4 regions of the Brevibacterium sp. FME17 genome follow, and region 1 is predicted to be linked to each of the others. Evidence: riboswitches for the same ligand, from Rfam matches in the RefSeq annotation. Region 1 holds a riboswitch; each other region holds the start of a gene.
The links. A riboswitch is a leader RNA that binds a small molecule or an ion and turns the genes downstream of it on or off. The one in region 1 is predicted to bind thiamine pyrophosphate.
Positions count from the first base shown of each region.

Region 2: it holds a riboswitch for thiamine pyrophosphate, as region 1 does, so the genes downstream of both, thiM (hydroxyethylthiazole kinase) here and thiO (glycine oxidase ThiO) in region 1, are expected to answer to the same signal.
Region 3: it holds a riboswitch for thiamine pyrophosphate, as region 1 does, so the genes downstream of both, INT40_RS05995 (ECF transporter S component) here and thiO (glycine oxidase ThiO) in region 1, are expected to answer to the same signal.
Region 4: it holds a riboswitch for thiamine pyrophosphate, as region 1 does, so the genes downstream of both, INT40_RS14130 (TenA family protein) here and thiO (glycine oxidase ThiO) in region 1, are expected to answer to the same signal.

Region 1 is NZ_JABUYD010000002.1:25,095-32,400, forward strand. It holds gene INT40_RS02040 (DedA family protein) at 1-296, shown strand, start outside; gene INT40_RS02045 (histone deacetylase) at 302-880, shown strand; gene INT40_RS02050 (ketopantoate reductase family protein) at 834-1,772, opposite strand; gene thiE (thiamine phosphate synthase) at 1,853-2,533, opposite strand; TPP riboswitch at 2,557-2,659, shown strand; gene thiO (glycine oxidase ThiO) at 2,650-3,798, shown strand; gene thiS (sulfur carrier protein ThiS) at 3,795-4,043, shown strand; gene INT40_RS02070 (thiazole synthase) at 4,045-4,812, shown strand; gene INT40_RS02075 (ThiF family adenylyltransferase) at 4,809-6,029, shown strand; gene INT40_RS02080 (SRPBCC family protein) at 5,961-6,470, opposite strand; gene INT40_RS02085 (mismatch-specific DNA-glycosylase) at 6,541-7,185, shown strand; gene INT40_RS02090 (thymidine kinase) at 7,220-7,306, opposite strand, start outside.
Region 2 is NZ_JABUYD010000018.1:78,431-85,736, reverse strand. It holds gene thiD (bifunctional hydroxymethylpyrimidine kinase/phosphomethylpyrimidine kinase) at 1-224, opposite strand, end outside; gene thiE (thiamine phosphate synthase) at 221-964, opposite strand; gene thiM (hydroxyethylthiazole kinase) at 961-1,797, opposite strand; TPP riboswitch at 1,785-1,888, opposite strand; gene INT40_RS15290 (sugar ABC transporter permease) at 2,056-3,267, opposite strand; gene INT40_RS15285 (ATP-binding cassette domain-containing protein) at 3,264-4,088, opposite strand; gene INT40_RS15280 (substrate-binding domain-containing protein) at 4,109-5,206, opposite strand; gene INT40_RS15275 (LacI family DNA-binding transcriptional regulator) at 5,372-6,394, opposite strand; gene INT40_RS15270 (TetR/AcrR family transcriptional regulator) at 6,546-7,298, opposite strand.
Region 3 is NZ_JABUYD010000004.1:155,182-162,487, forward strand. It holds gene INT40_RS05970 (bifunctional 2-methylcitrate synthase/citrate synthase) at 1-750, opposite strand, end outside; gene prpB (methylisocitrate lyase) at 747-1,652, opposite strand; gene INT40_RS05980 (MmgE/PrpD family protein) at 1,652-3,148, opposite strand; gene INT40_RS05985 (DUF4916 domain-containing protein) at 3,351-3,890, shown strand; gene INT40_RS05990 (universal stress protein) at 4,009-4,917, shown strand; TPP riboswitch at 4,944-5,052, shown strand; gene INT40_RS05995 (ECF transporter S component) at 5,076-5,705, shown strand; gene INT40_RS06000 (ABC transporter ATP-binding protein) at 5,705-7,201, shown strand; gene INT40_RS06005 (energy-coupling factor transporter transmembrane component T family protein) at 7,198-7,306, shown strand, end outside.
Region 4 is NZ_JABUYD010000016.1:4,370-11,675, forward strand. It holds gene INT40_RS14105 (PLP-dependent aminotransferase family protein) at 1-1,084, shown strand, start outside; gene INT40_RS14110 (DMT family transporter) at 1,166-2,131, shown strand; gene INT40_RS14115 (phytoene desaturase family protein) at 2,103-3,581, opposite strand; gene INT40_RS14120 (hypothetical protein) at 3,776-4,027, shown strand; gene INT40_RS14125 (uridine kinase) at 4,066-4,746, opposite strand; gene INT40_RS14130 (TenA family protein) at 4,759-5,475, opposite strand; TPP riboswitch at 5,466-5,572, opposite strand; gene INT40_RS14135 (VOC family protein) at 5,638-6,000, shown strand; gene INT40_RS14140 (MFS transporter) at 6,077-7,306, opposite strand, start outside.

The sequences.
Region 1 (7,306 bases):
CCCTCACCTCCGGGATCCTGAAGTATCCGCGCACCCGGTTCCTCGCCTTCGACGCCGTAGGGTGCCTGGCCTGGGCCCTGTATTCCACGGGCATCGGTCTCCTCGGTGGTGTGCTCTTCGAAGACCAGCCGCTGCTCGGAGTGGGATTGGGCGTCGGCATCGCTCTGACAATCACCGGTGTAGCCGAACTCACGCGCAGACTCCTGGCCAGGAGGAAAGCCCGAGCAGACGACGTTCGGACGGCACACCGAGGCGCGACAGATTGGACAGTCCCAGCCGTCGACGTGGCATCATGAAAGGGATGTCTCAAGCACTCGTGTGGTATGTCAGTTATGGGTCGAACATGCATCGTGACAGGCTCGCCTGTTACCTGCAGGGCGGCCGTCCCCCAGGTGCCTTCGTCACCTATCCCGGCGCGAGGAACACCGATCCGCCGTTGGCGGAGATGGGCATCGAACTTCCCGGATCCATCTACTTCGCCGGCAGCTCCACCGTGTGGGGCGGTGGAGGAATGGCCTTCTACGACCATCACGCACCGGGACCCACCCCGGCCAAGGCCTATCTCATCACCGCCGAACAGTTCGCCGATGTCGCCGATCAGGAGATGAATCGGCCACCCTCGGCGGCCAATCCGCTGGAGACGCTGGCCTCCGAACTTCCCGTCGGCTCCGCCCGCTCGGTGGGGCCGGGCAAGTACGAGACACTTCTGGTCCTCGACCGCAGAGATGCGATCCCGATGGTGACGTTCACCGCCCCGCACGGATCTGATGCGGTCCCCCACACCATCCCCAATGACCCGTACGTGACGATGCTGCGCCTCGGCGCCGAAGAGGTCAGTGCTGTCGCAGAGATGCCCCAGCTCGCAACTGCACAAGTGTGAGGTCGAGCAGGGGCGTCGGGACACCGAGGCCAGCCGCCGTGCTCGCGAGGTGTCCGAGGATGTGCTCGGTTTCACTGGGCAGACCCGAGGTCACGTCACGGTAGAGCGATGAGGTGAACGCCGACCCTTCGGCGGTGAGCATAGACAGTGTCATGTCCCTGGCCTTGGCCGAAACAGGGTGTCCGCCCGCGGCCGCCACGGCCTCGAGTTCATCAACGATCCTCACGATGTGGGCGTGGCCACCAGCGGCCATGATCGCTCCGACCGGGGCTCGGAACAGGCAGGTGACGACTCCCGCTGCTGCGATGAAGATCCATTTCTCCCATAGCGCGGATGTTATGTCGTCCAGGATCTGCAGTTTGTAGCCGGGAACGTCAAGCGCCTGGGCAATGGTCTCCGGAACGACTCCCCCGTCGAGGTCGCCGATAGTCATGACGGCCAGATCTGTCATCTGGTGGATGGCTCCGTCCTTGATCGTCCCGACGATCTTGACCAGACCGCCCAGCACCTGTCCGGGGAACTCCTCGACCAGCCGGTCGATCTGAGCCATGCCGTTGAGGAACGGAATGATCATCGTGTGCTCGCCGACGGCGGGCCTGATGTCGTTGAGGATCGGTTCCAGGCCGTTGGCCTTGACTGCGACGATCACCAGGTCGAAGGGGGCCTGGTCGGTGCCGTCTGCGGCGAGTTCTGCCGCAGTGAGGACGGGAATGTGATTCGTCCGGTCTTCTCCGGGGGCGACGAAGCGCAGCCCATCGGCGCGTATCATCTCTGCCCGCGCGGCGCGGACCAGGAGTGTCACGTCGCGGTCTGCTTCGAACAGGCGGGTGCCGAATGCTCCACCGGTCGCGCCGGCTCCGGCGATGAGTATCTTCACTGCGTGTTCTCCCATGTCAGTTGGATTCCTTCGTTTTCATACTGCTGGCCTTCTCCCTGCTGGCCCTCACAGTGCTGGCCTCAACCGGCTGGGTTTCACAGTGCCTGCTTGAGTTCCGCGGCTGCGGCCGCAGGGTCGTCTGCCGCGGTCACCGCACGCACGACGACGGCGCGCCGCGCACCTGCAGCTTTAACCTCGTCGAGGCGCTGGCCTGCCGAGATCCCGCCGATCGCGAACCAGGGTTTGGTGGCGATGGAGGCGAGCGCACGCAGGGGGTCAGTGCCGATGGCGGGTCTGCCGGGTTTGGTTGGGGTCTCCCATACGGGGCCCAGACAGAAATAGTCGATCTCGGGGTCCGCCTCGGCGGCCTCGGCATGCGTAATCGAATGGGTCGATCGCCCCAGGATCACATCCGGGCCGAGGACCGCGCGGGCCTGGTCGCTGGTGAGGTCCCCTTGCCCGACGTGGAAGACATCGGCTCCCACGAGGAGAGCCACATCCGCACGGTCATTGACGGAGAACAGTTTCCCGTGACGGTGGGCTGCCTCCCTGAGCACTTCGAGTGCTGCGATCTCGGCGCGTGCCTCGAGGCCTTTGTCGCGCAGTTGGATGATGTCGACACCACCGGCATAGGCGGTGTCGAGGAATTCGGGGAGGTCCCCCTGGGCGCTGCGGGAATCGGTGCAGACATAGAGGCTGGCTTCGCGAAGTCGCTCCAGTCGTGCGGCTCTGTCTGCGGTCTTGTCTGTGTCTCGGACTGCGGCGTCCATTGTCATATCTGCGACCATGCTCCTAGAGTAGAGGAGTTCGCGGGAGCCTCATAAAGAGGCTGAGAGGGCTTTGTGCCGACCGTTCAACCTGATGCGGGTCATGCCGCCGGAGGGAGAAGCACGTGCACGTCGTCATTGTGGGAGCCGGAATCATCGGCTTGTCCACTGCTTGGAAGCTGCGTTGTCGCGGCGTTGGCGTGACCATCGTCGATCCGGATCCCGCCATGGGTGCCTCCCATGCTGCGGCCGGAATGTTGGCCCCGGCCGCCGAGGTGGTGTGGGGTCAGTCTCCCCTATATCCGCTCATGCGTGCCTCAGCAGACCTCTACCCAGGTTTCGCCGCCGATCTCGCTGCAGCCTCGGGTCATGAGCTGGGGTATTCGAGCGCCGAGACGTTCGTCTGTGCCGGTGACCGCGCCGATCTCGCCTCCCTGCGTGAACTCGTCGATCTGCAGACCACCGCCGGATTCGACGTCTCCCTCATCACCGGATCCCGGGCCCGCGAGCTGGAACCGTCCCTGGCACCGGGGGTATGTGGTGCGGTGATGATCCCCGGAGATCATTCGATCGATCCCCGGCGCGTTACCGGTGCACTGCTCGCGGTGCTGCGTGACGATATCGTTCGTGTCCGCGTCGACGCCCTGATCACCGAAGCCGGCCAGACACTCGGAGTGGAACTCGAGGATGGGACGAGGCTGCGCGCCGATCAGGTCGTCGTGGCCGCGGGCAGCGCTTGCAATGACATCTCGGGCGTTCCCCCACTGCCGCTGCGCCAGGTGTGGGGTGAGGTGATCAGGCTCCGTGCGCCTCAGGCCCTGGCCCCGCTGCTGACTCGCACGATCCGTGGTCTGGTCAAGGCCCGCCCCGTCTACATCGTGCCTCGTCTCGACGGTGAACTCGTCCTCGGGGCCACGAGCCGTGAGGACGGGCGGTCAGGGACCAACGCCGGTGGCGTCCACCAGCTGCTCCGAGATGCCGAACGCCTCGCCCCGGCCATCCTCGAGGCCGAGATCACCGATATCACCACCCGCGCCCGGCCGGGCTCACCCGATGATGTGCCGATCATCGGACGCATCGACCCCGGCTGTGTCATCTCCACCGGGTTCTTCCGCCACGGGATCCTCCTCGCCCCACTGGGTGCCGAACTCAGCGCCGACCTCGTGTGTGAGCGCGCACCCCAGTCTGGGCCTCCCGGGGTACTGACCGTAGTGGGACCAGAACGCTTTCACTCATCAACCACCATCCGGCAACCAGCAGGGAGTCATCCATGACCGACACGATCACCATCACGCTCAACGGCGAGCGCCATGCACTCGCCGGACCTACCACCGCCAGAGACCTCGTCTCCAGCATCGTCGACAAGGAACTCACCGCCGAGGGCATTCCCGTCGACGGCAGCCGCCTGGGCATCGCCGTCGCCGTCGACGGTGAAGTCATCCGGCGCGGACAGTGGTCGGACTTCACTCTGCGCGAGGGCCATGGAGTCGACATCGTCACCGCGGTACAGGGAGGCTGACATGACCTGGAGCGTTGACGACGTGACTCTGAACTCCCGACTCGTCATGGGCACCGGTGGCGCCAGTTCGCTGAGCATCCTCGAACAGGCCCTGGACGCGTCGGGCACCGAGCTGACGACCGTGGCTCTGCGCCGCTATGACGGACAAGCCCGCGACTCGGTGTTCGCCTTGCTGCAGCGCCTGGGTATTCGCATCCTGCCCAACACTGCCGGATGCTATACCGCCCGGGATGCTGTGCTGACGGCCCAGTTGGCTCGGGAGGCGCTCGAGACGAACTGGGTGAAGCTTGAGGTCATCGCCGATGAGGAGACTCTGCTGCCCGATCCGGTGGAACTGTTCCGTGCCGCGGAGGAACTAGTTCTCGATGGCTTCACGGTCTTTGCCTATACGAACGACGATCCAGCCTTGGCCAAGCGGCTCGAGGATGCTGGGGTGGCCGTGGTCATGCCTGCTGGGGCTCCGATCGGCAGCGGGCTGGGTATCCTCAACCCCCACAACATCGAGACGATCGTCAGCCGTGCCCAGGTGCCCGTGATCCTCGACGCTGGGATCGGCACCGCCTCCGATGCTGCTTTGGCGATGGAGCTCGGCTGCACCGCCGTCCTCCTGGCCTCAGCCGTCACCCGGGCCCACGATGCCACCGCCATGGCGCGAGCGATGTCCCTGGCTGTGGAGTCCGGGCTCCTCGCCGCTCATGCCGGTCGCATCCCGAAACGACCATTGGCCTTCGCCTCGTCGACATTCGACGGGATGGTGACCCCGGCATGAGCGTGGCGAGCAATCCGGGCCCACTCGTCGAACCGGTCGATTGTCTGAGCCCACGGGAACTCGACCGCTACGCCAGGCATCTGAGCCTGCCGGGAATCAGTGTGCTGGGACAGCGGAGGCTTCGGGCCGCTTCGGCGCTGGTCATCGGTGCGGGTGGACTGGGGGCACCTATCCTGCATTACCTGGCCGCGGCCGGGATCGGGTCGATCACGGTCATCGATGACGATGTGGTCGAAGCCTCGAATCTGCAGCGTCAGGTCCTTCACCGCGATGCCGATATCGGGCGAGTCAAGGTCGCTTCCGCCCGTGATGCCCTGCTGCGTCTTGATCCGGAACTTGTGGTCCACACGATGTGTGAGCGGCTGCGTCCTGAGAATGCTCTCGAGCTCTTCTCCTCCCACGACCTGGTCCTCGACGGTGCAGACAATTTTGCGACCCGATACCTGTCCAATGATGCCGCCGAGCTCACCGGCACACCGCTGATATGGGGCACGATCTTTCGCTTCTCGGGGCAGGTCAGCACCTTCGTCCCCGGGCAGGGGCCGATGCTGCGTGACCTGTTTCCAGACATCCCCGAGGCCGACTCCGTGCCCAACTGTGCCGAGGGCGGTGTGCTCGGGGTCCTGTGCGGCACCGTCGGTTCGGCCATGGCCACGGAGGCCGTGAAACTCATCTGCGGAATCGGCACACCGCTGATCGGGCGCCTTCTGCGCTATGACGCTCTGGAGTCCGATTACTCCACACTTCGGTTCTCACCGGATCCTGATCGTCCGCCGGTCACCGACCTAGCCGAGGTGGCCGTTGCCTGCGCTGCTGCCCGTCCGGGACCCGATGGTCGGGATCCGGACCGGGCGGAGGAGATCAGCGTCGACGAATACCGGGCTCACTCCTCGGGTGTTCTTCTCATCGATGTGCGTGCTGACTGGGAGCGGGAGATCGCGGCCATCCCCGGCTCCGTTCACCTGCCGCTGGGCATGCTGCAGATCGAGGGGTGGAGTGCGGTGGAGACAATCGCTGGCCACCCGCCAGTCGACATCGTCATCCATTGCAAGTCGGGGGCTCGCTCCGGCCAAGCCGTGCAGCTCCTCCATGATTCGGCACCGGGTTCCGTGCGCCTGCGGTCTCTGGCAGGCGGCATCGATGCCTGGTCAGCCTCGGGGCAGGAGACGGTTCAGTCGACGGACCAGACCATGGCGCCCGGCGCTCATCACATGTGAGTGCATCCTCTTTGCCACGGGACGCAGCAGGCGAATGGGCATGCGCCGAGTCGTGACACACCACACGGAGCTGATCGTTGTGATCGGGCCCATCTGCTCCAACGTCCACTCCCCGATCCCTCTCAGGTCACCGCTGGCGAAGAACTTCACGAAGTTCGGCGGGTCGGTGTCCTTAAGTTCGATGCCGAAGCTCAATGTCACACCGATCGGACTGTTGACCTGGATGTCGGCACGGCTTCCGGATGCGGTCCCCTCATCGACGGGCACCGCCACTGGCAGGCCCGGCCACCATTGCGGCCACGACTCAATATCGGAGAGCACGGACCACACATCGGCCACAGAGGCATTGACCCTCCACTGGTTCTCAAAGTGGAAGGGCGCTGACTCTCCGGCATACGATTGCACGTGCCGATGAGTATGTTGCTCGTGTGCATGGGTCATGGGTCTCCCGATTATTGTGAGTCGGCGGGTGCCGACTCAACCGTTCTGACTCGACGGTAGTGTGGAATGCGTGAATGAGGAAAGTTTCATCAGCTCCCGTCGGCCCTCGCCCTTAGGTGGACGAAAGCCGACGAAGGACGACCTCGCTGAGTTCGCCAATGACAGTCCCGACGCCATCGATGATGTTCTGCCCAAACATCCGGGTGAACTGTCGATGCTCATCGTCGGAATCAATCCTGGTCTGTGGACGGCCGCAGTCAATGCGCCCTTCGCTCGACCGGGCAACCGCTTCTGGCCGTCTCTGCATCAGGCAGGTCTGACTGATCACCTCGTCGATGCTTCCCTGGGACTCGCTGTAGAAGACGAGGCTCAGCTGCTGGCCCGCGGCATCGGCATCACCAACCTCGTCGGACGGGCCACTGCCCGGGCGGATGAGCTGGACAGGCAGGAACTGCGAGACGGTGCGGCCAGGCTTGTTCACCGCCTCGATGAAATCCGCCCCCGAGCCGTTGCGGTCGCTGGGATCACCTCATTCCGGATCGGATATTCACAACCCACGGCCCACCTGGGGCCACAGGACACGTCCCTCATCGAGGGGTGGCCTGAAGACATCGCGCTGCATGTCGTGCCCCAGCCCAGCGGACTCAATGCCCACTACCAGGTTCCGGACTTGGCGCGGATCTGGCGTGGAGTGTGGGAGAGCATCGAGGACTGAGTTCCTGACCTGATGCGGCCGTGAGCGTGCGTTTCTAGCGCGGTGGCGCGAAATGTTCCCGACAGCGTGCGACATAGGATTCGAGACCGCCGATGTGGCTGGCGTCGATATCCGTGGCACG
Region 2 (7,306 bases), on a different contig from region 1:
ACGGGCATGTCATTCAATACGCTGTCGAGCTGGTCAGAGACGAAGGCATCGTCGATTCCGTAGACCTGGGAGACACCGTGGGTGTTCTGCGCGACGAGCGCGGTGATTGCAGTGGTGCCCAGCACCCCGCGAGCTGTGAAGGTCTTGAGGTCTGCGTGGATGCCGGCTCCCCCGCTGGGGTCGGTGCCGGCAATGGACAGCGCAATGGGTGGTCGGGTGGTCACTGAGTTGCCTCCGCCTGGCCATCGCCGAATTCTGCGAGAAGCTGCCTTGCCGCGGCACGTGGGTCCTGGGCACGGCAGATCGCGGAGACCACGCAGATACCGATCAGGCCCCGACCTCGCAATTCGGCAGCACGCGCGGTGCTGATCCCACCGATGGCAACAGCAGGCAACCCTGCCAGATCCACAAGCTCGCTGAGGCGGTCGGGACCGATCCCGTCGGGTGCGTCGGTCTTCGTCGTGGTGTCGTAGACGGGCCCGATTCCGACGAGGTCGACGACTCCCGATTCCCGGGCAGCAGAGAATTCGGCACCGTTGGCCGCGGAGAGCCCGATGAGGGTTTCTGGACCGACGAGTTCGCGCACTTCCTCGACAGGTGTGTCTGATTGCCCGACGTGGATGTCGACGTGCACGCCCTCGGCAAGGAGCCGTTGGGCGACGGCGACGCGGTCATTGAGGACGACGGGTACGCGACGGTTTGTATCGGCTGTTGCGCTGCCGACGGCGGCGATGACCTCGCGTGCCAGGGTGTAGAAGGCGTCATCGTCGATGTCCTTGTCCCGGACCTGAACGATCCCGACTCCCCCGGCAACTGCCTCGCGGACGGTTTCAGCGACACTGCGTCCGGCCTCCCGGCACTGAACCGAGTCGGTGACGAGGTAGAGCCGAGTGTCGATGCCCGCCAGACGGGAGTTTGCTTCGTAGCTGGCTTCGTAGTTGGCTTCGTAGCTGGCTTCGCTCATGACTGTGATCCTTCAAAGGTGTCGGCCTCGATCTGTGCGCCCGCCAGCTGCTTCGCGTCGAGCGTGTACAGCGCGTCGAGGAAGTTCACCGAATAGCTGCCGGGGCCCTTGGCACCAGTTGCAGCTCTTTCACCGGCAACCTTGAAGTGCGCATGGGCGGCGATCACAGCATCGAACCTCGCCGAGGCGGTCGTTGCTCCGACGAGGTACGCGGCGGTGACTGCGCCGAGTGAACACCCGGTGCCGATGACCAGCGGCATATAAGAGTGGCCCCCGTCGAGGCGGGCGACATGATCGACTCCGTCGATATGGGCGACGATCGCGTCCCTGGGTCCTGAGACCGCGACGATGGCTCCGGTCGACCGCGCCAGTTCGGCAGCGGCAGGAATCACAGCATCAACTTCGTCGGTGGAGTCGACGCCTCGACCGCCCACCCCGACTCCGGCCAAGGCCGCGATCTCGGAGGCGTTTCCGCGAATCGCGGTAGGTCCCGAGGCTGCGGCACGGCGGATTCGGGTGGTCCGAAAATCGACGGCTCCGATGCTCACCGGGTCAAGAACCCACGGCTTGGAGTCTTCGTTGGCTGCGTCGATGGCGGCATCGGCGGCAAGGAACTGCTGGTTCGTGGCGGTTCCGAAGTTGACCAGCAGTCCGCTGGCGATGCGCGTGAACTGTGCAGCATCGGCCTCGTGGTCGAGCATCGCCGGTGCGGCGCCGATGGCCAGAAGCACGTTGGCGCTGAATTGCTGCACGACGGTGTTCGTGATGCATTGGATAAGTGGATTGCTCGCACGCATATGCTCGTGCGCAGAACGCAGGTCGAAGTCAACCATGACGATCCCTTCGCTAGTATGGCCCAGATCAGGTTCGATGGGTGTTCTCTCAGCCGCGCTTCATGTTCACGAGGCACCCCATGTCATTGGCTTCGACTGTATCAGCACGACAGAGGCGGAGCGAGCTGGAATGCTCGCCCCGCCTCCCTGCAACTGGGTCTACCCAACGAAGACTCATCGAGCGGACCACTTAGCATTGACCGGCGACTTTGTAACGTCGCCGGTCAATGCTAAGTGGTCCGCTCGGTGCGGGTGGCATCAACCTCGTCCTACGTACCTCTGTCCGCGGCGGCTGAGGGCATCGATGACAACAGCAGCGAGAAGGACGAGTGCGGTGATGATCAGCTGGGCATCGGAGTTGAAGCCGATGAGATAGAGACCGTTGTTGATCGCACCGACGACCAGTGCACCGAGCACTGCAGCCCAGGCTGTGCCGCGTCCACCGAACAACGAGGTGCCGCCGATGACTGCCGCAGCGATCGCATTGAGCAGATCCTGCGTGGTCACCAACGTCGAACCCGCGTTCGAGTTGACACCTGCCTTGATGAAGCCGAAAAGAGCTGCGAGGGTACCGGCGGCCATGAAAACGCTGATTCTCACCCACGTCACCTGGATGCCTGCACGCCTGGCTGCCTCGACCTTGCCGCCGACAGCGTAGATCGATCTTCCGTAGCGGGTTTTGCGCAGTACTAGGTCAATGGAAATCGCAATGACCAGCATGAGCAAGAAGGGCAACACAAGGCCGAAGTCCTGGTTGACGAGGATGAGGAAGCCAAACACGATCACTGCCAGCAGCACGATGCGCACTGTCACCGAGGTCCAGCTAGGGTTGTCGAGTCCTGCCGCTTGGCGACGCAGTTTCGACGAGACGATACCTGCTCCGAAGCCGATCACCGCGACTGCGCCGAACACATAAGCCCAAATCGCCGGAAAGTAGAAGTTCGCAAAGTCAAAGGCGAATGTACCAGACATCGACAGATTCTTCTGCACACCCAGCGTCGTCAGAGTCAGTCCGGTGAAAGCCAACAATCCAGCCAGGGTGACAACGAAGGCCGGGATGCCGACCACCGCAAAGAACCACCCCTGGATCGCTCCGACAACCAGACCCAACACCAGCATGATGACGAGTGCGATCAGAGGCGGAACTCCTTGTCTGACGACAAGGACTCCCAGCAGTGACGCTGCGAGCCCACCCAACTGCGCCAATGACAGATCGATCTCGCCAAGCAACAGAATCAAGTTGATGCCCAGAGCGAGAATCGCAATGTAGGCAACCGTTGATGAGAGATTGACGAGGTTGGCGGGAGAGAGGAACTTGTCGTTCGCTGATTGGAACACGATGATGATGACGACAAGGGCAATGATCACCGGAAGCGAACCGAGTTGGCCCTCCTTGACGCGTCGTAGGAAGGTCGAGAAGAATCCCTCGTGCGAAAGCCGAGAGTCCGTGATGAATGAGTTGCGGGTCATCGGCGCTCTCCTCTTCGCGTGGCCCTTTGGGTCACGACATTGTCGCTGGCACCGGTGATCGCTGCCACAAGCACGTCCGTGCGTTCGTCACCGGGGAAGTCACCGGCATCCTTGCCCAGGCGCAGCACGTGTACACGGTCAGCCACAGCCTGAACATCAGCCATGTTGTGACTGACCAACAGCACCCCGAGGTCTCGTTCACGCAGACGCTCGATGAGATTGAGGACCTCCGCAGTCTGCGCGACGCCGAGCGCTGCCGTCGGCTCGTCCAGCATCACGATCGAAGGATCGCCGAGGAGGGACCTGGCGATCGCAACAGTCTGACGTTGTCCGCCGGAGAGCGCAGCGATGGGCACCCTCACGCTTGGTATTTTCGCCGAGAGACTGCGCAACAGCTCCCAAGATTTCGCCTCCATGGCCACCTCGTCGAGGACACCACCGCGTGTAGCCTCGTGTCCGAGGAAGAGGTTGGCCACCACGTCGAGATTTTCGCACAGGGAAAGATCCTGGAAAACCGTGGCGACACCGGCCGTTTGTGCATCCTTCGGCGACGCGAACTTCTGAGAGATCCCGTTCATGATGATCTCACCTTCGTCGCAGCCATGGACTCCGGCAATGACCTTGATAAGAGTCGACTTGCCGGCGCCGTTGTCGCCGACGAGTCCGACGACCTCGCCGCGGCCGATGGTGAGGTTGATATCGGTCAGCGCCTGGACCGCACCGAATCGTTTGTTGATCCCGCGCAGCTCGAGGACTGGATCGGCGCCGGGCTCCGGCACCCGCTGCTGCGCGGGCGCCGGATCGTTGGGTTGAGAATTCATATGTTCCTACTCGCCGATTTCTACTTGACGCCGTAGTCGCTGCAGAGCTTCTTCACGTCTCCGGTGCAGATGTCTTCAGCCTTGATCTGATCACCGACGATGTCCTTCACATTGTCTTTTGTGACGACCTTGGCCTCGACGAAGTCCGTCGGTGTGTCTTTGTAAGTCGTTGACCCTTCTGGCTTCTCGCCGCCTGCCAGCGCGACTGCTGCTTTCGCAGCGAACTCGGCCTGGGGTGGGATCGCCTTGTAGATCGTGGCGTACTGATCGCCTCTGAGGATGTTCTGCAGGCCGTCGACTTCAGCGTCCTGTCCTGTGATGACAGGCTTGACTTTGGCCTTCTTCGTGGCGGCGATGACTCCGCCGGCGGTGCCGTCGTTGGCTGAGTAGATGGCGATCGGGTCCTTGTCGGCAGTCTGCAGCTGACCTTCGACCCATTGGCGGGCGTCTCCCGGGTCCCAGTCAAGGGCATCGTGGCTTTCGGTGATGTCAGCACCGCCCTTCTTCAGGGTCTCCTCGGCGCCGGCCTTGAAGTCAGCGGCGTTCGGGTCCTTAGGATCACCGTTGACCATCCAGACCGGACCCGACTTCGGGTCCTTGTCTTCGGCCTTGAGTCCGTCGAGGACGGCTTGTCCCTGGAGGTTGCCGATCTTCTTGTTGTCGAACGAGGTGTAGTAGTCCGCGTCTTTGAAGAACCGGTCGTATGCGATTACCGGGATCTTCTTGGCTTTGGCCTTCGACAGAGCCGAAGACACGGCCGAAGCGTCGACCGGGTCGAGGACGATCGCGTCGACGCCTTCGGTCACTGCGGCTTCGAACTGCTGTTGCTGCTGGGTCGCGTCCTGGTTGGCATTGCTGTATTTGACCTTCGCATCGGGATTGGCTTCCTTGACGTACTTCTCGAAGTTCGGCTTGTCCAAGGATTCGTAGCGAGTGGTCTTGGACTCAGGGAGCAGCAGTGCGATGGTGACTTCACCGTCTCCGTTCGAGGAACCGCCTCCGCTTTCCTCATTGCCTTGGCCCTTCTGACTCCCACAGCCGCTGAGCGCAAGAGCGCCGATAGCAACCGAGGCGCCGAGGACGGCGAACTTCTTACGGGACTGCAGGTTGTGCCTCATCGTGAACCTTTCAATCTTTCTGACAACGTTGTCAGGCTGATCAATATAATTCGCCGATCGGTGCCCGGTGTCAACTGTTTCGTCGAAAAATTATGTCCTGAGCGTCCCCGGAGAGTGCCCGCAGACGACACGCGAAGTACCTCCGCGGAGTAACTCCCGACAGCCTCACTTGCCCGGAGACTCTTCGCCGCTGCCGCGGGCGATCACATGCACAGGAACCTGGATCGAACCTCGATATGGATCACTTCCAGTCTCGACGTGGGCCGAATCCTGCAGGCGCCGGACCGCCTCGGCTGCCATGGACCGCACGTCACGGTCGATGACGGTCACGTCCAACAGCCCTGCAGTCGGGAAATCGTCGATGCCAACCAGCGCCGGCCACTCATCGAGTCGCCGGCAGGCATCGATGGCCCCCTGGGTCAGGGTCGCGGACAAGGTGATAAGTCCGCTGGGGGCGCTGCGCGATCCTAACCACGCGGCGACGACGTTCTTCGCGCTGGCCAGATCGTGGGCGTCTTCCCTCATGTAGGCACGCCACCCGATATCCGAGCGTCCGGCGAAGGCCGATTGGATTCCGGCGAGCCTGGCGGTGGCGATGGGGCTGGTCGAATGGTCGCCGACGACGCCGAGACTGATGTGTCCGTGTTTGAGAAGTTGAGTGGCGGCCAGACGGCCGGCGAGCTCCTCATCACCGGCGATGAGCTCGACCCCGGGTCCAGCTGTCGAGGGGTCGAAGGACACGATCTGCATGTCAGCCGACACCGCATCGGTGTAGAACAGTGCGGCGTCAGGGTGGGATCGGATGACACAGATTCCGGTCATGTCATTGGCCAGGCACTCTTTGAGGAAGCCGCGTTCACGGTCGGCGTCGTCGGCGGTGACCGTCACGACCGGGCGCAGTCCGACCGTGCTCAGCTCGGCTTCCAATAGGGTGAAGAGACGAGCCTGGAACGGGTCATGCCCGTCGCTCATGACCACGCCGATATAGGGTGACCGGCCACCGGCGCGCAGGCGCCTGGCTGTGGAATTGAGGCGGAATCCGAGTTCGGCGGCGGCATCCTCGACCTTTTCGGCGGTGGACTTGGCCACATGCTTTTCGCCGTTGAGCACCCGAGATGCCGTTTTGATGCTGACTCCTGCACGCGAAGCGACCGTGGCCAGGGTCGGCCGATCGTTCTGCTTCGCCATGACCACACCTTTGAGTCGGGAATCCTACGGACCGCTTGCGGTCTGCGCGGAGGCGACCGATAGGAATGATGATAACCGCTGGCCGACGGAAGAACGCACAATGTTCGGCGATCAGGACTTACAGGGCAGGACGATGTCACCAACCCCGGCGTCAGGCCGAGGCGTTGGCGATGCGCACAGCGAGGCCATCGAGGATGAGTTCGAGACCATCCACGAAGTCCGGGTCAGACTCGCCACCTGAGTTGGAGTCGCTTCCCACAGCCCCAGAAGCCAACATGGCCGAGGTGTACGGGAACTGCGCTGAGGCGACGACGCGGAAGAGGGCCTGTCCGTATTCGCGCTCACTCTCAGATTGAGCCTGGCCGGGCTCCCGTCCTTCCTTCAGCTCGTCCTGGAGCAGTGCTGACTGACGGACGAAGCCGCTGAGCAGAGTGAGCGCCGCCAGCTTCTCGTTCCAATCGAGTTCAGTTGAAGCCAATTGCGCGAATCCTCGTTCGAGCCAGGCGATCTGGTGTGGTCCGGATGGTGCTTGGTAGATGGGCACGCGGGGAAGCCATGGCCGACCTCGATACAGAGACCACAGGTCACGTGCCCACAGTCGCAGACCTTCACGCCACCCTGCTGCGAGCGACTCGGGTATCCGCGGTTGGCTTGCTGCGTCCATCATGAGCTGCAGCAGCTCGTGCTTGGAGCCGATGTGTCGATACAACGACATCGCTGTCACGTTCAACTCCTCGGCGACCTTGGGCAAGGTCGCGGCCTCCAGGCCGCCATGATCGGCAAGCTGAACAGCAGTGCTGACCACCGTCTCGACATCGAGAGTGGACTTGCGCCCCCGCTGCTGAGGAACCTCCGGCAGCCTCCAGAGTCGCCGGAAGAAGTCGGGCACCGCGCCGTCAGTCATAGAATCCA
Region 3 (7,306 bases), on a different contig from region 1:
GGCCAGAGCATTGTCGATCCATTCCGCAGCTTTATCGGCGGTGCCGACCTCTTCGAGCATCGCCATGACTGCCTCATTGGCGCCACCGTGCAGGGGGCCCTTGAGGGCGCCGACGCCACCGGCGACTGCCGAATACAGGTCGGCCGTAGTCGAGGTGATGACGCGGGTGGTGAACGTCGAGGCGTTGAACGAGTGCTCTGCGTAGAGGATCATCGAGATGTCGAAGCAGCGCAAGACCGCTTCGTCGGGAACCTCGTCGAAGACCATCTTGAAGAAGTTCGCGGCGTAGTCGAGGTCCTCGGTCGGAGCGACCGGGTCCAGGCCGTGACGGCGACGGTGGTCGACGGCCACAATCGTGGGCAGCTGCGCGTAGAGACGCTCGGCCTTGGCCAAGTTGGCCTCTTCACCTTCGACGTCTGCTTCAGGGTCGACGGCACCGAGGTAGGACACTGCCGTCTGCACCACGTGCATCGGGTGGCAGTCCTTGGGCAGATCGAGGATGAGCTGGATCAGCTTGTCGTCGATCTTGCGCTGTGAACGCTCGCGGGCCTTGAACTCGTCGAGCTGAGCCTGGTTCGGAAGTTCACCGTTCCAGATCAGGTAGGCGACGTCTTCGAAGTTGCGCTGTGCAGCGAGTTCCTGCACGGGGTACCCGCGGTAGGTGAGCGAGTTCGTTTCCTGGACTACCTTCGAAACGGCCGTGGTGTCGACGACGACGCCGGCGAGGCCCTTCTTGATTTCTTCGGTCACTTGTGACCCTCCTGTGAAAAGTTGAATACGGCTGCATCAAAATCGTTGTACGCAGCGTAGTCGATCGTGTCGTACAGGTCCGCACGAGTCTGCATTCCCTCGAGCAGGTCCACCTGGGTGCCCTGGTCGCGAATGGTCTGCAGGCCCGATTTGATCGCACCCATGGCGAGACGCAGAGTTGTGACCGGGTAGATCACGATTTTCACTCCGACGTTCGCCAACTGCTCGGTCGTGAACAGTTCGCTCTTTCCGAATTCTGTCATGTTCGCCAAAATCGGAACATCCACGCTGCTTGCGAATTTCTCGAATTCGCCGAGATCGCGCATGGCTTCGGGGAAGATCAGGTCCGCACCCGCGTCGACATAGGCCTTCGCGCGATCGATCGCCGCGTCGAGACCTTCGCCTGCGCGGGAGTCGGTGCGGGCGCTGATGACGAAGTTCTCGTCCCGGCGCCCCTTGACCGCAGCGGCGATGCGTTTGGACATCTCGGCAGCGGTGACAACCTCTTTGCCGTCGAGGTGGCCGCAGCGCTTCGGGTTCACCTGATCCTCGAGGTGCATCCCCGAGATTCCGGCGTCTTCGAATTCCTGGATGGTGCGCGCCACGTTCATGGCCTCGCCCCAGCCGGTGTCGGCGTCGATGAAGGTCGGCAGGTTCGTCACCCGGGCGATGTTGCGTCCGTGATCGGCCACCTCGGTGAGCGTGGTGAGTCCGATATCGGGCAGGCCCATGGCTGCGGAGAAGGCACCGCCGGAGATGTAGACACCCTCGAACCCGGTCTGCTCGATGATCTGAGCGTTGATCGGGTTGATGGCTCCGGGGAACTGGACGATCTGGTCACCGGCGAGGAGCTCACGGAACTTCTTCCGACGCTCGGCCGGGGTTGCGGTTGCCCCCAACATCAGAAGATGCCCTTCGAACCGGTGTGCTCGAGTCCGTCAACGGTGAAGCTGAGCTCAGCCACGCCCTTGGCGTCGAGGTTCTCGAGGTTCTCGGCCAGGTCGAGGAAGCGAGTCTGTTCGGCACCGGTGAGGACGCCTTCGGACAGGGTCTTGAACTTCTCGACGTAGTTCGCGCGGGCGAAGGGACGAGCACCGAAGGGGTGCGCGTCGGCCACTGCGATCTCGTCGACGAGAGTCGAACCGTCTTCGAATTCGATCTCCACGCGGCCGCCGAAGGCCTTCTCATTGGGATCGATCGAGTGGTAGCGGCGAGTCCATTCCTTGTCTTCGGTGGTCTCGATCTTGTGCCACAGCTGGACCGTTTCGGGACGTCCGGCACGCTCGGGAGCGTAGGAGTGCTCGTGGTGCCAGCCCTGGTCTTCCATAGCCACAGCGAAGATGTACATGATCGAGTGGTCAAGGGTCTCGCGGCTGGCCTTGGGATCCATCTTCTGCGGATCGTTCGCGCCGGTGCCGATGACGTTGTGCGTGTGGTGCGAGGTGTGGATGACGATGCGCTTGATCTTGCTCAGATCCTCGATCTCGCCACCGAGCTTGCGGGCGAGGTCGATGAGCGCCTGCGCCTGGTACTCGGCCGAGTGCTCCTTGGTGTAGGTGTCGAGGATCGCGCGCTTGGCTTCGCCTGCACCTGGCAGAGGGATGGTGTATCGAGCCTCGGGTCCGGAGAGGATCCAGGCGATGAAGCCGTCTTCACCTTCGTAGATCGGGTTGGGTGCGCCCTCACCGCGCATGGCACGGTCGACTGATTCGACAGCCATCTTGCCGGCGAATGCGGGGGCGTGTGCCTTCCACGACGAGATCTCGCCCTTGCGGGACTGACGGGTCGCGGTGGTCACGTGCAGCGCCTGCTGGATCGCCTGGAAGGTGACCTCGGTGTCGAGGCCGAGCATGGCGCCGATACCGGCAGCCGCAGATGGGCCGAGGTGGGCGACGTGGTCGATCTTGTGCTCGTGCAGGCACATTCCCTTGACCAGGTCGACCTGGATCTCGTATCCGGTCGCGATGCCGTTGATGAGGTCCTTGCCGCTGATGCCCTTGTGCTGGGCGACTGCGAGAACCGGTGGAATGTTGTCGCCGGGGTGTGAGTACTCGGCGGCGAGGAAGGTGTCATGGAAGTCGAGTTCACGAACGGCGACTCCATTGGCCCAGGCTGCCCATTCCGGGGAGAAGTGCTCACCCAGGGGCAGACCGAAGACGGTGGCACCAGGTGAGTACGGGTGGGTCTGCGCCTGTTCGCGTGCGTGCAGCGGAGCCGAGCGGCGCACCGAGGCTGCGGCCACCGAGGCGTTGTCGATGACGCGGTTGATCACCATTTCGGTGACCTCTGAATCCACTGGAGTCGGGTCTGATGCGACCTCGGCGATCTTCCAGGCGAGTTGGTCTTCGCGAGCCAGGTTCTCTGAGCTCTTGTGCGTACGGACTTCATGATTGATCATGGTTAACCCCTTCAAACATCCTTGACCGTTCAGGTCTGTCAGTGGCTGACACAACTGTAGGCTACGTCACTTCACTGTCACGGTCTGGCCAGAATTTTATCTCGACATCAAGATACTTTACCCGACTCCAACGAAGAACCACCACCCGGTCCCACCCATCGGAACTCTCGAGCGCGCCGGTGAACTGTGACACAATTGAGCCATGACGCGCACTGCTCTGGACTTCGACGAGAACTGGTTCGATGATGCCGAGTTCGCTCAGCTGCGACGGCGACTGCCCATCCCCTATGTCAACGCGATCCCTGTCCGGGTGGGCGAGTCCGGAGACGTCGAACGGATCGGGCTGCTGCTGCGCAGCCTGGACGACGGAACCCTGGGCCGAGAGGTCGTCGGCGGACGCATTCGCTTTCATGAGAGCATCCGTGCGGCGCTGATGCGCCACGCGGAGAACGACCTCGGCCCGATGGCGCTGCCGGTGATTCCGCCCGCGATCGCACCCTTCCACATCGCCGAGTACTTCCCCACCGAGGGATCCTCGCTCCTCCACGACCCTCGCCAACATGCGATCTCGATGTGCTTCATCCTCGAAGTCCGCGGTGAGTGCACTCCCCGCGCCGATGCACTGAGCCTCGACTGGCTGACCCCGGAAGAGACTCTGCGCTCCGATATCGTCGGCGAGATGTGCCACGGACAGGAGCACATCCTCCGCTACGCGCTTGCCCATATGGGCTTCGCGATCTGAGGCTTTCCTCTACATTCCGTAGAAGAATCTTGGTAGAATAGTCCTGACCAGAACGGTTCTGATGATCGGGGCCATCGTCCTCGTCAGGGTAGCGTCGGCCCCCTTTGGGAGGTCTGCTATGACTGCCGAGAAGCTCTCACCTGAACAGACATCGACGAAACTCGGAATCCTCGTCGGATACGACGGCTCAGAACTCGCCGTACGCGCACTCGAATACGGAGCAGCCGAAGCCGCCCGCCGCCGCATCGCGCTCACCGTGGTCTCCGCCTACACCGTGCCCACGATGATCTATCCGAACATTGCGTCCATGCCAGAGCACAATGAGCTCGAAGCTGCGCACCGAGGAGTCGAGAAGACCCTCACCGAGGCGGCCGAGCAGCTGAGCGCCCACCCGGGCCCTGTCTCCTACCGCGCCCAAGAAGGCGATGCCGCCGGCGTCCTGCGAGACCTGAGCGCTCACGCCCGGACGGTTGTCGTGGGGTCACGCGGTCGCGGCGGGTTCATGGGACGGATCCTCGGTTCGGTGTCCACGGCTCTGCCCGCGCACTCGCACTGCCCGACGATAGTCATTCCCGGCCACCACTCAGATTCGAATTCAGGTGCGGTCGTCGTCGCCGTCGATGGCTCCGAGTTCGGCCGGATGGCCATGTTCAGCGCAGCCGAGGTGGCTGCTTCACGAGGAGCAGCCCTCGAGATCGTCTCCGTCCTGCCCTCTGGAGATGAATGGCTCTACTGGTATCCCGAGCTCGAGCTGAGCTCCGAGGTCACCGGCCGAAGAAGATTGGAGCTCGAGACCGCGCTTGAGACCGAGGTCGCGACGGTGACACAGCAGTTCACCGATCTGCGAGTGAGTGCAACGGTGCCGACCGGAGATCCTGCAGAGGTGCTCGGCGAAGCCTCGCGGACCGCGCAGCTGACCGTCCTGGGCACTCGCGGCCGCGGAGCAATCCGAAGCGCCATTCTGGGTTCCACCTCACGCAGAGTCCTCCACCATGCCGAGGGTCCGGTCATGGTCGTCCCGAGCTGAGTCCCGTCCTACCTGCTGTACAGTGGTTGCCACGACAGGGGAGCGCCGAAATGGGTGCTGAGAGTGCAGATGAAGCTGCAGACCCTCGAACCTGATGCGGCTAGCACCGCCGAAGGAAGTCGAGACTCTTCTACCCCTCCTTGATATGAGGAGGCACAATGCCAGAAACTACCGCGCCGCAATCCACTGCGAAGACCGCACGAGCCTATTCCCAAGCACCGGCGTCGAAGCAGTGGAGGGTCGTCGACTACGTCGTCACCGCTGTGCTCGGAATCGGCGTCGGACTCATCTTCTGGGTCTTGGCCCTGAGTTGGAAGGTCCTCGAACTCGGGTTCCAGGCCTTTCCACCCTCGATCGGCCTCATCGCCGGCCTGTGGGTTCTCGCCGGTCCGCTGGCCGGGGCCATCATCCGCAAACCAGGTGCCGCCCTTCTGTGCGAGCTGATCGCCGCCATCGTCGAAGCGGTCCTCGGTTCCCACTTCGGAGCTACCGTCCTGCTCTCCGGGCTCGTCCAGGGCCTCGGCGCCGAGCTCATCTTCGCCGCCTTCGGCTATCGGAAGTTCAATCTGTGGGTCACGAGCCTGGCCGGATTGCTGGCGGCCGCGTTCATGTCGGTGAGCGAGAACATCATGTACAACGCCGAATGGCAGTTCGGCTTCCAGGCGGCCTACACAGTGTGCGCAATCATCTCCGGCGTCGTCATCTCCGGCATCGGCGCGTGGTTCGCCTACCGTGCGATCGCGAAGACCGGGGCACTGTCCTCCTTCGCCTCCGGCCGCCTGCGCTGATGGCTCTGCCGATTCGCGCCCAGGGGTTTTCGTGGCGCCATGCAGATCGTGACGAACCTGCGGTGGGCCCGCTCGATCTGAGCATCGATGCGGGTGAGAAGGTGCTTCTGCTCGGTCCCTCCGGGGCCGGCAAGACCACTCTCTTACATGCGATCGCCGGGGTTCTGCCTGCCGAGTCCGGTGAGGCCACCGGCCAGCTGCGCATCGGTGACCGGCCACCCGACCCTCGCCGAGGTGATGCCGGGCTGGTTCTGCAGGATCCCGATTCGCAGGTGATCTTCTCCCGCGTCGGTGACGATGTCGCCTTCGGCATGGAGAATCTGGGGCTGCCCGCTGATGTCATCGAAGACCGGATCTCCACTTCGCTGGCGGCCATGGGCCTCGATCTGCCCCACGACCATCCCACCGCGGCCCTGTCCGGAGGTCAGAAGCAGCGGCTGGCGCTGGCCGGAATCCATGCCATGGCACCGCAGGTGATCATCCTCGACGAGCCGACTGCGAACATCGATCCGGACTCGGCCGTCTCCGTTCGTGATGCTGTCCTCGGCACCCAGGCGGCCACCTCGGCGACGATGATCATCGTCGAACACCGGGTCGATCTGTGGCTCGATCATGTGGACACCGTGATCGTCCTGGGCCCAGATGGTCTGCTCACACAAGGCCCGCCGAGGCTGGTCTTCGGTGATCCGGAACTCGCAGAGGCGCTGATTGAGTGTGGAATCTGGGTGCCTGGGCGTGCGGGACCGTTGCGCACCGAATCCAGGCCGGACGGCGACCTCGTCCTCAGGACCGAACGACTCGACGTTGCTCGTCCGCGGGCGAAGGCTGCGGCCGCGGCTGGCCTCGATCTGTCCATCCGTACAGGTGAAGCAGTGGGCATCATCGGCGCCAATGGTGCCGGAAAATCAACGCTGGCACTGACCCTGGCCGGCCTCATTCCCGAGTTCGGTGGCGAGGTCAATGCGTTGGGTTCCCTACGCTCCGGGGCCAAGCATGCCAGGCCCTTCCGCTGGCCCTCAGCATTCCTGGCTCCTCGCATTGGGATGGTGTTCCAGGAGCCTGAGCATCAGTTCCTGCGCTCCAGCGTCGCCGAGGAGCTGGCGCTGGGTCCGCGTCTGGCCGGATGGTCAGCGGTCCAGGTTGAGGAGCGTGTCGCCGAACTGCTGCAGGCGCTGGGCCTTGAAAGTCTCGCTGATGCACATCCGCAGGGGCTCTCCGGTGGTGAGAAGCGGCGACTGTCGGTGGCGGCGATGATGGCTCCCCGCCCGCAGCTGCTCATCGTCGACGAGCCGACCTTCGGTCAGGACGCCCTGACCTGGGCAGGGCTGGTCGGGCAGTTCCTCGATGTCCTCGCACGCGGATCAACGGTGGTCGCCATCAGTCACGATCATGCCTTCCTCGAAGCGATCGGGGCCAGACGCGTCGTCCTCGGCGGTGCTCAGCGCAAGAAGCAGACATCCGGAGCTGGAGACACCCAGGAGGGGCGAGAGAATTGAGTGCACCAACACCGTCACCAGTCGCAGTTCATGATCCGGATCAGCTCATTCCGCTTGTGCGCAGGACGGCGCTGGTCAGGTGCAATCCGCTGACGAAGATCGCTG
Region 4 (7,306 bases), on a different contig from region 1:
CTACCCGGATGCCGCGCTCTTTCCCGCCGCCGAACTCCAACGGATCTATACCGACGTCCTGGCCACGGAGAGTGCGACCGCTCTGCAGTACACCGCCTCGGCGGGATTGCCGAGTCTGCGTGCGCAAATCGCCAAGCGAATGTCGAATGCGGGAGCGGCAACCGATGCCGATGATGTCCTCATCCTCCATGGAGCCCAGCAGGGCCTCGACCTCGTCGCGAAGCTGCTGATCAATCCCGGCGACGTCATCCTCACAGAGAACCCGACCTTCCTCGGCGCCCTCATCGCCTTCAACCCCTGCCAACCTGAGTACGTCGCCGTCGAGATGGACTCCGATGGCATGGACGTCGACGCCCTCGAAGCAACGCTGAGGGAGACAGGCAACGTCAAGTTCATCTACGTCATCCCCGACTTCCAGAACCCGACGGGCGTGAGCCTCAGCCTCGAGCGCCGCAAGCGCATCATCGAATTGGCCAATGAGTTCGATGTGCTCATCCTCGAGGACTCGCCTTATCGCGAGCTGCGCTTCGAAGGCGAACAGCTGCCCACCCTGGCCTCACTCGACACCGAGCACCGAGTCATCCACCTTGGCAGCTTCTCGAAGATCCTTGCTCCAGGCGTGCGCCTGGGGTGGGTGAGCGCGGCACCGGAGATCCTGGACAAGCTCAGCCTGCTCAAACTGGCCGCCGACACCCAGTCGTCGACCCTGAACATGACCGCGGTGACACGGTTCCTCGAGACCGTCGACATCGACGACCACATCTCGGCGATGCGTGAGGTCTACCGCGCCAAACGTGACCTCATGCTCTCGACCATGGCCGAACATTTCCCCGCCGAGGTGGCTGTGACCAGACCCGAAGGTGGACTCTTCACCTGGGTGGCCTTCCCCGACGACTTCGACGCGACCGCGTTCATGGCCGAACACGCCCTGCCCGAAGCCCGAGTCGCCTACGTGCCCGGGGAATCGTTCTTCCCGACCGAACAGCGCAGCAACTTCGCCCGGTTCAGCTACTCTGGTCAGTCGGATGTGGACATGGTCGACGCCCTGACCCGACTGGGCACGATCCTGCGCGAGCACATCTGATCGTCCCTGCTGCGTCCCTGGGCTGCAGTGACATGTGCCGGAGGTAGTGCCAAATCGCAGCCGCGGGCTTACGGTCAACATATGACCGTCGCCCCCAGGGTCGCTCCAGCGCCGGAGCCGCCAACCGCACTCGCCGCCTCGGCGGTGCTTGCCGGTGCGCTGTGCCTGTCGATCTCGGCGATCCTGGTCAAACTTGCGGGTGTGGACGCGGCGACGACGGCCGTGCTGCGGTGCGCGATCGCCGTCATCGCGCTCGTGCCCCTGGCGCTGTTCGAACGCAGGCGCCACAGTGGTCTTTCACGATCTGGCATCCTCTGGGCAATCGCGGCCGGCGTTGCGCTGGGCATCGACTACATTGCGTGGACGGCCTCGATCTACCTCGTGGGTGCCGGCGTCGCCACTGTGCTCGTCAACGTTCAGGTCATCGTGTTGCCCCTGCTTGCCCTGCTGATCGACCGGGAGCGTGTGAGCGTACGCTTCCTCATCTCCCTGCCGCTGATGCTCATCGGCGTCGGCCTGGTCGGTGGGATCGTGTCTCTGGCCGCGGTGGGGGAGAACGCTGTTCTCGGCACCGTTCTCGCGCTTATCGCCGGAATCGGATACGGGGTGTACATGTTCCTCACCCGCCGGGGAACCAGGCGTAAGGCCGAGGGGGCCATTCAGCCCCTGGCCTGGGCGACTGCCTCGGCGGCTGTGACCGCGGCGGTCATCGCCCAGTTCACCGGCGGCATCCACCTCGCGGGGATCGGTCCGAGGTCGTGGATGTATCTCATCGCCTTGGCTCTGCTGGGGCAGGTGGTGGCGTGGCTGTTCATCAACAGGGGAAGTGCCCGGTTGGTGCCGTCGATGACGGCGAGCCTGCTGCTCATCCAACCTGTGCTCGCCCTTGTGCTCGCGGCCCTGATCCTGGGCGAGAAGCTCACTCTGGGGCAGGCGCTTGGTGCGGGCCTCGTCGTCGTGGCGGTGGCCGTGGCCAACGGAGTGTGGCGGATGCGTTCGCACCGGCACCGGCAGGTTATCAGGGAGCCAGGCTCGGGGCCTCGCTGATGCCGAACTGCGTCTTCAACGCTCGCCGAGCCGCGAACCACCCGTTCATTCCGTGGACGCCGGGTGCCGGTGGGGTCGCGGCCGAACACAGGTAGGCGCCGGGGACGCCGAGGCTGTAGTTGTCCCAACTGGTGCGCGGGCGAGCCATCATCCGGTAGAAGGAGACGAGCCCGGTGGCGATGTCGCCGCCGATGTAGTTCTGGTTGTGACCAGCCATCTCTGAAGCCGGGATGGAGTTGTACGTGACGATCGTGTCGCGGAAGCCGGGTGCGAAGCGTTCGATCTGGTTGATGATGTATTCGGCCGGGTCGAGTGGGCAGTCGAAGGGGACGTGGGCATATGTCCACAGTGGGCGTAGGCCGTCCACCTCACGCGCTGGGTCGAAGACGGTCGGGTCGGAGACCAAACTGACCGGGTGGGCTGGCATGCGCCCGGCGATCACATCCGCCTCGGCTGCGGCCATCTGTGCCCGGGTTCCGCCCACATGGATGGTGCCGGCGCGGTTGATATTAGGGTCGGCCCAGGGCACGGGTCCGTTGAGGACGAAGTCCACCTTGGCTGCGGCGTTGCCCTGCTTGAAGGACCGCAGCGACTTGGCGACCTTGGCCGGGATGAGGCCGGAGAAGATCTGTGCCGCGTTCAAGGCGGAGGTGTCGAGGAGATAGGACCGGGCAGCCGGCATATCGGAGACATGATCGATGCGCGCGTTCGTCGTCACAGACCCGCCGTGGGCTTCGAGGTCGGCAACCATGGCGTTGATGATCGCCTGCGAACCGCCCACAGGCGACGGCCATCCGGCGGCGTGGGCGACGGTCGAGAGCATGGTGGCCGTGGCAGCTGTGCCCATGGCCGGCAGTCCGCCGATCGCGTGCGCGGCGACACCGGTGAACAGGGACTGGGAGGTCTCATGTGAGAGCGGAATGTTCCAGGCCGGGCTGGCCTGGGACAGCAGCCGCAGCCCGAATCTCATCACATTGGCGATGCCGGGAACATCGCGCAGCGTCTCCGGAATGGAGCGTTTGTCACCGAGGGACAACCAGATCGCATCATCGACGCGTTCGAGCAGCGGGGCGAAGAAGCGCCGCCATTCGGGTCCGGCCGCGCCGAGGTGGTCGACCGTTGTATCGAGATCGTGGAATGCCAGCGCGGCGGGCTGATTGTCCAGAGGCTGAGCGTAGGAGACCTCCGGAGTGGTGAACTCGAGGCCCCGGGAGCGCAGGTCGAAGTCGACGAAGAAGGGGCTCGAGATCGCCAAGGGATGCACGGCCGAGCAGATGTCATGGGTGATGCCAGGGGCCAGGCCCAGGTCGAGGGTGCGTGCGCCGCCGCCGATGGTGGACTGGGCTTCATAGACCTCCACAGACAGGCCCGCCCGAGCCATGGTGACCGCGGCGGCCATGCCATTGGGCCCGGATCCGACGACAACCGCATCTACCTGGGGATTGCTCATGGGTTCATTCTAGGGGAGAGGACTGACACGACCAGGGCGAGGACCGGCATGAGCAGGGGCGAGCGGTGGACTTTCTCTTGCATCGAACATCCCAGGTACCCCCATGGCTCGCCAAGCTTTCAGGCGTAGCCTCAAAGTACATCGCGAGTTGCGCAGACGGCGTCGACGGTGATCAGGATCGAAGGTGATCGGCGATGAGCACATTGAACATACGGGAGCGTCGGGGGACGCTGCCGACTCGGCTGGTGAAGACAGCCGGCTTCTTCCTCGCTTTCAGCATGGTGGCATTCGCCGCTGTGAATATTCTGGCGAACATGTTCCAGCACACTTTCGTCATGATCGTCGAAACGGTGATTGTCGGAGTGCCATTCCTCATCGCAGTAGGCTGCGCCGTCGCTGCGATCGTTGCGAAGATCGTCAAGCACAATCAGCATGCCCCTGTGTGAGGCAGATGGTGCGTTGCCTGCCCCTTTCTAGTTCTCGGCTACTGAGTTATCGGTGGCCCTGCTCGTGCGGCAAGGCGGGGGTGTGCCAGATCCTCGTTGTCGAGGACCCATGTCGCCATCTCCCACGGCGAGCATTGTGCGAAATAGAGCCGCTGCCCGCCGACATAGCGATGGTTGGACTCTGCCTCGGGATCAGGATCGTACTGCCCGGAAAAGCGCTCGTTCCCGCGCGGAACAGAGACCGCGAAAGGTACCTGCACCCAAATGCTGGCGTCCCACAACTCACGGAGCTCAGGCCGATGGAGGAAGATGCCATCCACGAGAAGGACGCAATCCTGTGGCAAGTCGAGACTGGAATGTGCACTCTCGATACTGGCATCGGCAACAACATCCCAAACGGCTGTGACAACAGGCAGCCCCTGCTTGAACGCAGTCGCGACTGACCGCTTGAGCGCTGGGTAGTCGTAGGAGTCACGGTAGAACGACTCGGGTCCTCGCCCCCTCGCATACCGGGTCGAACGTGGGTGATGGAAGCCGTCGATGCTCAGCGAAGCAACAGAGCGGAGCCCATCCTGGGCAGCCAGCCGAACAAGCTCCCCGGCGAGAACGGTCTTGCCCGCTCCGTCGACCCCGTCGACGGCGATGAGGCTCCGCCCACCAGAATTGATCTCGCGGATCTGTGCAAGCAGCTGCCGCAGAACCGCACGACGGGTACTCACCTGGTGCCGCCCTCAGTCGAGCACATGGGCCTCCTCGAAGAACGCCAACTCCACATCAACCGTCCGCTGCCAGAGGCGCGCCAGCCGGGCCCGGGCCGTGGCGGATTCAGCCTCGTCGCCGGTGGGAAACACCCTCTCAAGTTCGTCGACGAGGAACTGCACCCAGGCACGGAAGTCCACACCATGATGCAGCTCGATCCATCCGGTGTGAACGTGGCGACGGGGCATCGGCTGCTCGCGCTCGCCCCAGTCGAGGTAGAGCCATTCGGCGATGACGAGCACGACGAGCAGGTCCGGGTAAGAGGCAGAAACGACCGCGTCATACATGATGGTGCGAAACCGCGCGGTCGGATCGGTCAGCACCGGATCGTCGTATTCATCGGCACTGGCACCCACCTCGGCGAAGGCCCGAAGGAAGTAGGAATTCTCATCTGCTTCGAGGAATCCGAGCTGTTTGGAAAACCGGAGTTTGGGGCCGATGCCATCGGCGTGGGCGACGCAGGCGCCGAGCATCGACAGGAACGATTCGAAGAACTGATAGTCCTGAATCAGATACTTCTTCATCACGGAATCGTCGAGGGTCCCGGCGAACAGTTCCTTAACGAACCTGTGCCCGACCGCGGCGTCCCAGGTGGGAGCGGTCGCCGCTCTCAATGTCGCCACCGGCCCGCCTGGGTTCAGGTGAATACTGGTGCTGGTCTGCTGTGGGACGTCGTTCATCCTTGTCATCTCTCACTTCCTCCGCCGGTGCTCACCGGATCAGGTTCGAAGGGTCTGCTTGCGCACTCTCAGCACCGGTCTCGTCGGCGCTCCCCTGTGGTGTTTCGAGCCTAGCACCGGCGAAGCACCTGTGCCCTTCACCGTGACACCGGTGGCGCGTAGACTTCCAGCATGGCAATCGCAAAGCAGCCCGTCGTCGTTCTCGACGCCCCTGACGCACGCGAACTCGCGGAGTTCTACGGTCAACTCCTCGACTGGCAGGTCAGAGTCGATGACGACGGCACCTGGGCAGAGATCACATCAGATTCCTGGCCGCCGATCTGCTTCCAGCAGGTCGAGGACTATCACGCCCCCAGCTGGCCGAGCCAGGCCCACCCACAGCAGATGCACCTCGACGTCGTCGTCGATGACCTTGATGTCGCCGAGGCAGCAGTGGTCGAACTCGGTGCAGGGAAGGCAGTTGACCAGCCAGGCGAGACCTTCCGCGTCTTCCTCGACCCGGCAGGTCACCCGTTCTGCATCGTTCTGAACTGAGGTTGTCACCAGGGTGGGCCGCCCCTGGGTGCGCTCGCCCTCTGGGTGTTTCAGACCCTGAGGAGACAGCACCGGCTCAGGTCGCTTCGGTCTCCTGGTTGAGCTCTTCTGCCAAGTCCTCGGCCTCTTCCTCCGAAGCCGCCGACGGAGTCGATCCCCACAGCGGACGACCATTGCTCTCTTCCACGAAATGGATCGCAACGAGTCCGATGATTCCCGCGGCCACGAGGTAGATCGCCGGCCACATGAGGAAGCCGGTGGCGCTGATGAGGCTGGTCATCACGACCGAGGTGGTGCCGCCGAACAGTGAGATCGAGATGTTGAAGGCGATCGCCAGCGCACCTGCTCGCACCATCGTCGGGAACAGGGAAGGCAGCGTCGAGGGCATCGTCGCGCTGAAGCAGATGAGGCTGAGCCCCATGATCAGCAGACCGAGGAACACGATGATGTCGCTATGACCGCGGATGAGCATCAGAGACGGGAATGAGAGCACGATGAGTGAGATCGATCCCGCGCGCACAACTGCCTTGCGGCCCACCCGATCAGAGACCTTGCCGATGACCGGAATCAGTCCGAGACAGACCGCCATAACGAGGATCTGCAGAATCTGGGACGTGAGTTCTGAGACCCCGCCGCTGCCCTGAATGTCTTGGACCATCGGGAAGTAGAGGGGAATGAATGAGGTCAACATGTAGTTCGTGACGTTCCACGCCAGGACCAGACCGCAGCAGGCCAGAAGGTTGGGCCACAGCGCGAAGATCTTCTTGAACTCGCCCTTCGTGCGGTTGCTGGATTCTTCCTGTTCGGAGAGCTTCTCCATCTCTTTGTATGCCGGGGTGTCGGCGAGTTTCGTCCGCAGGTAGACGCCGACGAAACCCAACGGCAGGGCGACGAAGAAGGGAATGCGCCAGCCCCAGGTCTCCAGGAAGCCTGTGGTGGATACGGCCTGCATGATCGTGGCAACCAGAGCGCCGAGGACGTAGCCGGTGAAGGTACCGACCTCGAGCAGGCTGCCGAGGAATCCTCGGCGCCGATCCGGTGCGTATTCGGCGATGAACGTCATCGCGTTGCTGTACTCGCCGCCGGTGGAGAATCCCTGCAGGAGTCGGCAGGCAAGCAGAAGGAAAGGCGCCCACAGACCGATCGTCGCATAGTCAGGGATCACGCCGATGAGGAAGGTGCCGGCTGCCATCATGATCATCGTCATCGCCAGGACCTTGTTGCGGCCGATCCTGTCCGCCAAGGGGCCGAAGAACATTCCGCCGAGCGGGCGGACAAGGAAGGCGACTGCAAAGAGCCCGGCCAC